DNA from 3 places in the Serratia nevei genome. Region 3 is predicted to be linked to each of the others. Evidence: predicted binding sites of a transcription regulator. Region 3 holds the regulator's gene; each other region holds the start of a gene.
The links. The regulator Fur, encoded in region 3, represses iron uptake genes when iron is present. The targets are predictions, from matches to a motif close to ATAATAATGAGAACNACTATCAA.

Region 1 (3,135 bases), 930 kb from region 3:
TAGGCTATCTGGTGATGCAGCCTGGCGCGAACTGGGATGCGGAAGCCCTGCGCGCGGCGCTGGCCGACCGTCTGCCGCCGCACATGGTGCCGGTGGCGCTGGTGGAAATGAGCGATTTGCCGCTGAGCGCCAACGGCAAGCTGGATCGCAAGGCCTTGCCGCAGCCGCAGGGCGGTGAACGCAAGGCAGGACGGCCGCCGCAGGCCGGGCTGGAAAGCGAGATCGCGGCGGTGTTCGCCCGCTTGCTGCAGCGCGAGCAGGTGTTCGCCGACGACGATTTCTTCGCGCTCGGCGGCCATTCGCTGCTGGCGATGCGTCTGGCGGCAGAGCTGCGCCGCGATCTGGGCAAGGCGGTGTCCGTCGGCCAGGTGATGGTGGCGTCGCGCGTTGAGCAGTTGGCGGCCTTGCTGGCGGAAGATCGCACGCAGGAAGAGGCCGATCGCAGCGGATTCGACAGCGTATTGCCGCTGCGCGTCACCGAGGGGCCGACGCTGTTCTGTCTGCACCCGGCGTCCGGTTTCTCGTGGCAGTTCAGCGTATTGCCGCGCTATCTCGATCAGCACTGGTCGCTGGTCGGTATCCAGTCGCCGCGGCCGGACGGCCCGCTGGCGCTGAGCGAAGATATGGATCAGGTGGTGGATGCCCACCTGCAGACGGTGTTGCAGGTACAGCCGCACGGGCCGTACCACTTCATCGGCTACTCGCTGGGCGGCACGCTGGCGCAGGGCATCGCCGCCCGGCTGCAGGCGCGCGGCGAGCAGGTGGCGTTCCTCGGCCTGCTGGATACCTATCCGCCGGAGACCCAAAACTGGGACGTGATGCTGGACGACAACGTGTTGAAGGAAGTGCAGCGCGAGCGCGAGCAGTTCCTGGCGGTGTCGCAGGATACGCTCGATCCGGCGCTGGGCGAGACGCGCACCGCGATGTTCGACAACATCGAAGCCAACTACGCTGATTCGGTGCGGTTGCTGTCGCACACGCGTACCGCCCGCTTCCGCGGTCAGGCGACGCTGTTCGTCGCCAAACGCACGTTGCAGGAAGGGATGGACGTGCAGCAGACCTGGTCGCAGTACGTCGATGCGCTGCAGGCGCACGAGCTGGACTGCGCGCATGTCGATATCGTTTCGCCGGCGTCGTTCAAAGTGCTGGGGCCGCTGCTGAACCGGATCTTGCGCACGCTGTAATCGCGCCGGTCATCTCGCCGCCAGGCACGGGGATTACCCCGCGTGTGGCGGCGTTTCTTGCGGTTGCTCACAGTTGAATATCAATGAGTTTTATTATCATTATTGATTTCGCCATCTGTGCTAGCATAGCGCCCCGCAACTGCAGAATCCCCGTTTAAAGATGTGGTGAACAACCGATGAGTAGCAAACCCTCCATCCTGCTTGATTTTAGCCTGCTGAAAACCAACCGGGCTTTCCGCGCGGTATTCTGCGCGCGCTTTATCTCCATTGTGGCGCTGGGGCTGATGGCGATCGCCATCCCGGTGCAGATCCAGGCGCTGACCGGTTCCACCCTGCAGGTCGGGCTGGCGGTGACGCTGGCCGGCGGCGGCATGTTCGCCGGGCTGCTGATGGGAGGCGTATTGGCCGATCGCTATGAGCGGCGCCGGCTGATCCTGTTCGCGCGTTCCACCTGCGGCGTCGGCTTCGTCGGCCTGTGCCTCAACGCCCTATTGCCGTCACCTTCGCTGGCGGCCATTTATCTGCTGGCGGTGTGGGACGGCTTCTTCGGCGCGGTGGGGGTGACGGCGCTGCTGGCGGCCACGCCGGCGCTGGTGGGCCGCGAAAACATCGTGCAGGCAGGCGCCATCAGCATGCTGACGGTGCGCTTCGGCTCGATTCTTTCCCCGGCGATTGGCGGCCTGGTGATTGCCCATATGGGCATTGCCTGGAACTACGGCCTGGCGGCGTTTGGCACCCTGTTGACGCTGCTGCCGCTGCTGAGCCTGCCGCAGCTGATGCCGCCGCCGCAGCCGCGTGAACACCCGCTGCGCGCGTTGGCGGGCGGCTTCGCCTTCCTGTTCCAGAACAAGGTGATCGGCATGGTGGCGCTGATCGGCGCGCTGCTGACCATGGCCAGCGCGGTGCGCGTGCTGTACCCGGCGATGGCGGAGAGCTGGCACATCGACGCTGCCCACCTCGGCTATATGTACGCCGCCGTGCCGCTCGGCGCGGCTATCGGTGCGTTCACCAGCGGGCGCGTGGCGCACGTGGCGCGCCCCGGCTGGGTGATGCTGCTGACGGCGATCGCGGCGTTCGCCGCCATTGGCCTGTTCGGCCTGATGCCGTGGTACAGCCTGGCATTGCTGTGCCTGGTGGCGTTCGGCTACCTGAGCGCGCTGAACTCGCTGCTGCAATACGGCCTGATCCAGAGCCTGACGCCGGACAACTTCCTCGGCCGCATCAACGGTCTGTGGACGGCGCAGAACGTGGTGGGCGATGCGCTGGGCGCATTATTGCTGGGGGCGATGGGCGCCTTCATGCTGCCGGCGATGAGCGCCAGCGGTTTCGGCTTCGGCGCGGCGGTGCTCGGCATCCTGTTGCTGTTCGCCATGACCGGTTTGCGCCAGGTCACGCTGCACAAACCGGAGCCGCAGCCCGCCACAGAAAAGTAGTCGAACGCGTTAAGACAACGCTGTGGGATCAAATAGCAATGCTTATCATCGGCATGCGTAAAACCCACAGCGTTTATGTCATGATTTCGAAATGAAAGAAGTGCTTACGTTTATTGACATAGCAAATATCGGCGAGTAATTTAGCGCGGAATTAACTCAAATGATAATCATTATTATATTGGTTATCACTTCAAATCCTTGAGGGCGAAGCGATGGATACTGCCGTGAACGACATCAATCGAAAGGAAATGCAGGAGCGCGAAGAACACCGGTTCGCCGCTGATTTTTCTCCGGCGTCGGGCTTCTTCTTTACCTCTCCTTTCCGCAGCTTGACCACCACCGGTTGTTTCAGCCGCATTCGCCTGCCGGCCGCAGACGGCGCCGACCTGAACGGCGAGTTCCAGCGCAGCGTACGGCAGGCGTTTGCCGAGGCCCGGCAGGCCGGCATCAAAAAACCGCTGCTGTGCGGCGCCATACCTTTCGATACCCGGCAGCCTTCGGCGCTGTTTATTCCGCAG
Region 2 (3,135 bases), 1.2 Mb from region 3:
GCCATGCCCATGTTGCCGAGCAGCAGCTGGATCATCGCCATGGTACGGATGTTCTGCGCGCCGACCGAGTGCTGAGTCCAGCCCAGGGCATACAGGAACGAAGCGGTTTTATCCGCGACGCAGGTTTCGGCGATGTATTCGCACACCTTGAGGAAATCGTCCTTCGGCGTGCCGCAGATGTTGGCCACCACGTCAGGCGTGTAGCGGCTCACGTGCTGTTTCAGCATGTTCCACACGCAGCGCGGATCCTGCAGCGTGACGTCGCGCTTGGCGAAGCCGTTCTCGTCGAACTGGTAGTTCCAGGTGGTTTTGTCGTACTTGCGGTTTTCCGCGTCGTAGCCGCTGAACAAGCCGTCTTCGAAGGCAAAGTCTTCCCGCACCAGCAGGCTGGCGTTGGTGTAGGCCTCGACGTATTCGCGGTTGAACTTGTTGTTGGTCATCAGATACAGCAACACGCCCGACAGGAAAGCGATGTCGGTCCCGGAGCGGATCGGCGTGTAAAAGTCCGCCACCGATGCGGTTCGGGTAAAGCGCGGATCGATCACGATCAGCTTGGCATTGTTGTGTATTTTGGCTTCCATCGCCCAGCGGAACCCCACCGGATGCGCTTCCGCCGCATTACCGCCCATGACGATAATCAAATTCGCGTTCTTGATATCAACCCAGTGGTTGGTCATCGCACCGCGACCAAATGTTGGAGCAAGACTTGCTACCGTTGGTCCGTGTCAGACACGCGCCTGGTTGTCTACGGCAAGCATGCCGAGAGCGCGACTAAATTTTTGCGACAGAAAACCGGTTTCGTTGCTGGCGGCCGAGGCGCACAGCATGCCGGTGGTCAGCCAACGGTTGACGGTAACGCCCTGGTCGTTGGTTTTGATGAAGTTGGCGTCGCGGTCTTCTTTCACCAGCTTGGCGATGCGGGTAAAGGCGTCGTCCCAGCTGATGCGTTGCCATTTGTCCGACCCTGGAGCCCGATATTCCGGGTACTTGAGGCGGCTTTCGCTGTGGATGAAGTCAACCAGGCCGGCGCCTTTCGGGCAAAGCGCGCCGCGGTTTACCGGATGATCCGGATCCCCTTCGATATGGAAAATGCTTTCTTTGGCGTTCTTGGCGCCATCACCAAGGCTGTACATCAACAGCCCACAGCCGACGGAACAATACGTACAGGTATTACGGGTCTCGCGGGCGCGCAGCAGTTTGTACTGCCGGGTTTCCGCCAACGCCACTTCGGGGGCAAAGCCCAGCGCGGCCACCGTCGTTCCTGCCATACCGCCAGCGCAGATCTTAAAGAACTGCCTTCTGCTGACCTGCATGGGGGTCTCCTTTCACTCTCGATTGTCACATTGTTCAAATGCGCCTGCCCCGCTAGCGCGGCAAACGCGAATGTCACTGTTGTTATGCTTGCTACGAACGCCGGCCATATTACCACAGCGTGCTTGTGGTTGTTACACACTCGTGCTCATTCAGTGAACGCATTGGCACATTTCGATACATTTCGGCGTTGGCGCTCCCTACAGTATAGAGAGTAACCCACGCGCCGGATCGACGGCTTGACGCGGCCATCCGCCGCCCTCTTTTATCAGTATGTTAGCGCAGCGATTAGTTCATTAACCACACAATTCACAGGGCATTGATAATCATTTTCAATATCATTTAATTAACTATAATGATCCGACTGCTTACGCGGTGCTCGCCCTTTGCGCCGCCCATACACCACTGGAGATGATGATTATGAGTTATTCACTGCCATCCCTGCCGTACGCTTACGACGCACTGGAACCGCATTTCGACAAGCAGACGATGGAAATCCATCACACCAAACACCACCAGACCTACGTCAACAACGCCAACACCGTGCTGGAAGCCTACCCAGAGCTGGCCAAATACAGCGTTGAAGAGCTGATCCAGGATCTGGATAAAGTGCCTGCCGACAAACGCACCTTCATGCGCAATAACGCCGGCGGCCACGCCAACCACAGCTTCTTCTGGAAAAACCTGAAAACCGGCACCACGCTGGGCGGCGATCTGAAAGCGGCCATCGAGCGCGATTTCGGCAGCGTTGAGAAATTCCAGGAAGAGTTCGAGAAAGCTGCAGCCACCCGCTTCGGTTCCGGTTGGGCCTGGCTGGTGCTGAAAGACGGCAAACTGGCCGTGGTGTCTACCGCTAACCAGGACAGCCCGCTGATGGGCGAAGCCGTCGCCGGCGCTTCCGGTTTCCCAATCATCGGTCTGGACGTGTGGGAACACGCTTACTACCTGAAATATCAGAACAAACGCCCTGACTACATCAAGGCGTTCTGGAACGTGGTCAACTGGGACGAAGCCGCCGCACGCTTCGCCGCGAAGAAGTAATTCGCTCCCGTTGATGAAGATGCCCGCCACCGGCGGGTATTTTTTTGCCTGAAATCCGCTAAAGTTTGACCACTTCTTGCCGATGGTTTGTTCAATTGACGTTCGCCCGGAGAAGGAAAAACGCTATGGCGGCATTGCAAGCATTGGCAGGAAAGTTCACTCATCTCACCGTAGGTAAAAAGCTCGGTCTCGGCTTCGCGCTGTTGCTGCTGTTGGCGGTCGTCATCGCCGGCACCGGGGCGCAATATCTGCACATCATCGAATCCCGCGCCGATCGCATCGACTTCAGCAACCGGCTGAACGAGGAGATCAACCAGGCCAAATACAATCGCGCCATGTACGGCCAGACCTACCGGCCGGAGTACATTCAGAACAACCGCGCCAATATTGAGAACGCCGTCAAACTGATAGACCAGGGGCAGGCGCTGGACTGGGACGCCCAAAGCCGCAAGGATCTGCAGCGTCTGGTGACGCTGATCGGGGAATATCAACAGCAGCAAAAAGTCTTTGAGCAGGCGGTCACGGCGAAAGACGCGGTGCGCCAGAGCTGGAACATGTCGGAAGTGCAGGCCAGCCTGAGCCAGGTGGAACGCCAGCTGACCAACGGCGATCTGCAGCTGGCCTTCATCCAGCTGAACCAGAAGCTGACCCAGGTGCGCTACGGCGCGCGCGGCCTGCTGCTGAGCCTGAACAAGGAAACCGAAGCCCCGCTGATGGCGGCCATTGACGACGCGCGCGACGCGGCCAACGCCCTGAGCCGCAGGGTGAGCGACGCGCAGCGCC
Region 3 (3,135 bases):
GGGCAAAGGCATCATCGATCAGAGCAACGAAGACAAGCCGTGGGCCAAGTCGCAGGTGTGCCAGACGATGATCAAAGAAGGCAAGGTGGCCGACATGGAGCATCTGCCGAGCTACTTCGGCCAAGAGGTCAGCAAGCTGGTGAAGGCGCACGGCATCGACAGAATGCAGGCTTGGCAGGATGGCTTGAAAGACGCCGAGAACGCGAAGGCGTTCGCCACCTCGCGCGTGGGCGTCAACTTCTGGGATACCCTGTACTGGGGCGGTTTCGATAGCGTCAACGACTGGGCCAACAAAGGGTATGAAGTGGTGGTTTCCAACCCGGACTACGTCTACATGGACTTCCCTTACGAGGTGAACCCGGACGAGCGCGGTTACTACTGGGGTACCCGCTTCAGCGACGAGCGCAAGGTGTTCAGCTTCGCGCCGGATAACATGCCGCAGAACGCGGAAACTTCGGTCGACCGCGACGGCAACCACTTCAACGCCAAGAGCGACAAGCCGTGGCCGGGCGCCTACGGGCTGTCCGCTCAGCTGTGGAGCGAAACCCAGCGCACCGATCCGCAGATGGAATACATGATTTTCCCACGCGCGCTGTCGGTGGCTGAACGCGCCTGGCACCGCGCCGGTTGGGAGCAGGACTACCGCGCCGGCCGCGAATACAAAGGCGGGGAAACCCACTTTGTCGATACCAAGACGCTGGAGAAAGACTGGCTGCGCTTCGCCAATATCCTGGGGCAGCGTGAACTGGCCAAGCTGGACAAAGGTGGCGTCGCTTACCGTCTGCCGGTGCCGGGCGCACGCGTAGCGGGCGGCAAGCTGGAGGCGAATATCGCGCTGCCGGGATTGGGCATCGAGTACTCCACCGACGGCGGCAAGCAGTGGCAGCGCTATGACGCCAAGGCCAAGCCTGCGGTGTCCGGTGAGGTGCAGGTGCGTTCGGTTAGCCCGGACGGCAAGCGCTACAGCCGCGCCGAGAAGGTCTAAGCCCGGTGCAACGGCCTGCTGCCCTGGCGGCGGCCGTATAACGAAGGGGGAATGCGTTCGCCCGCGCGTGTCGGCGTAGGGCGGACGTTGTAGTGAGAGTAGTACGTGGAGTAGCAGTGCCGCTGCAATTGTGATATTTCATGACATGATTTTCCCCCGGCTTGTCCGGGGATTTTTTTGCCCTTTGCACGGCAGGCATAAAAAAACCGCCTCTGCGTGAGGCGGTTTTTCATAGCCGGTCAGGCTTATTTCTTGTCGTGCAGCGTTTCGTCTTCGCGACAGTCACCGGTTTCACAGTGGCCGTACAGGTACAGGCTGTGGTTGGTGAGCTTGATGCCGTGCTGCTTGGCGATGTCACGCTGGCGCACTTCGATGGATTCGTCGCTGAATTCGATCACTTTGCCGCAGTCCAGGCAAATCAGGTGATCGTGGTGATGCTGTTGGGTCAGCTCGAACACGGACTTGCCGCCTTCGAAATTGTGACGTGTCACAATGCCCGCATCGTCAAACTGGTTCAGTACGCGATAAACCGTTGCCAGCCCGATCTCTTCGCCCATATCAATCAGTTTTTTGTACAAATCTTCCGCACTGACGTGATGGCATTCCGGATTTTGCAGTACTTCCAGGATTTTGAGTCGCGGAAGCGTGACTTTTAAGCCGGCCTTCTTCAATGCGATGTTGTTGTCGGTCATGCGAATTCAGTCCTGTTACTATGCTAATCAAGTTGAGGCGTACTCGCCTGTGGCATCGGTCGGCACAAAGAGTTAATGCGTCTCATTATAGAACCGGTTGTACTAAATGGAAACCGCCGGTTGTTAACAAAGATATAATTGCACTATTGCATGTTTTGCATGCAACGCCTTGATGGATGGGATAAACCGATATCTCAGTCTACCGTGACGGGGTGGGAAGTTACAAATCTGTAGCTTCTATCGCAGCAATCCCTGCTGCCGATGACGGCCCTGTGGGCACACTATGCACTTTACAGGGCCTTTGTTCAACCTTTCGCCAGTGCCGGGGCTTAGCCGACGATATCGGCCAGGCTCAGCTCTTCGACGATTTGTTTGACCCAGGCGTCCACGCGCTCGTTGGTCAGCTCAGGCTGACGGTCTTCGTCGATCGCCAGACCGATGAAGTGGTTGTCGTCCGCCAGGCCTTTGGAGGCCTCGAAGTGGTAGCCTTTGGTCGGCCAGTGGCCCACGATGGCCGCGCCACGCGGTTCGATGATGTCGCGGATGGTGCCCATCGCGTCACAGAAGTATTCCGCGTAGTCTTCCTGGTCGCCGCAGCCGAACAGCGCCACCAGTTTGCCGTTGAAGTCGACTTCTTCCAGCGTCGGGAAGAAATCATCCCAGTCACACTGCGCTTCACCGTAGTACCAGGTCGGGATACCCAGCAGCAGGATATCGAACCCTTCCAGGTCTTCTTTGCTGCTTTTAGCGATGTCATGCACTTCAGAGACGTCGTCGCCAAACTGTTTCTGGAGAATTTTCTGGATCATTTTGGCAATGTTTTCGGTATTGCCAGTGTCGCTGCCAAAGAAAATGCCTACAGTAGCCATATCGCGTATAACCTTTAAATTCAAGTAATTGCATTACTCGACGCCGGCACTGCCGCCGCTGACGCCGATTAAAATGATGCCATGGCAAGAGCCTTTCGCCTCCGGGGCGGGCGCCGACAGGCGCAGTCTCTTACCGGTAAATGCGTATCATGCCAGAAAGTGGCGCCGGGGTTTTATCGCATTTATGCGATGCCGGAGAATGAAGAAAAGCGTGGTCGATCCGGCGTTGTCCTTAACGCCGCGCCGCGCGTGCGGCCGAAGAGATCAATGTTCCGGCTGTTCTTCCGCCAGTTGTGCCAACAGCATCTGCTCGATGAGTTCGCTGCGGCTGATGTTGCGCTGTTCCGCCAGTTTGTTCAGGGCGTCCACCGCATCCGCGTTGATTTTCAGCTCTACGCGCCGCAATCCACGCACTTTATCGCGCCGTAACTGATTGCGCTTATTGATTCTAAGCTGTTCATCGCGGGAAAGCGGGTTGGTTTTCGGGCGCCCCGGACGGCGTTCATCTGCGAACAGATCCAGCGTCGTGCGATCCGTTTGTTCTTTTGCCATAGGTAGCGGTACTGCAAGGGAGTTTGCATCAAAAAGC

Region 1: a site for Fur is predicted at 1,262-1,284, ahead of entS (enterobactin transporter EntS). Genes of this name have one in related genera too.
Region 2: a site for Fur is predicted at 1,631-1,653, ahead of sodA (superoxide dismutase [Mn]). Genes of this name have one in related genera too.

What each region holds. Positions count from the first base shown of each region.
Region 1 is NZ_CP149940.1:308,719-311,853, forward strand. It holds gene V8N38_RS01370 (enterobactin synthase subunit F) at 1-1,184, shown strand, start outside; gene entS (enterobactin transporter EntS) at 1,361-2,617, shown strand; gene V8N38_RS01380 (isochorismate synthase) at 2,830-3,135, shown strand, end outside.
Region 2 is NZ_CP149940.1:42,929-46,063, reverse strand. It holds gene fdnG (formate dehydrogenase-N subunit alpha) at 1-1,313, opposite strand, end outside; gene sodA (superoxide dismutase [Mn]) at 1,732-2,352, shown strand; gene V8N38_RS00195 (methyl-accepting chemotaxis protein) at 2,478-3,135, shown strand, end outside.
Region 3 is NZ_CP149940.1:1,242,039-1,245,173, forward strand. It holds gene V8N38_RS05820 (beta-N-acetylhexosaminidase) at 1-985, shown strand, start outside; gene fur (ferric iron uptake transcriptional regulator) at 1,231-1,677, opposite strand; gene fldA (flavodoxin FldA) at 2,007-2,546, opposite strand; gene ybfE (LexA regulated protein) at 2,811-3,098, opposite strand.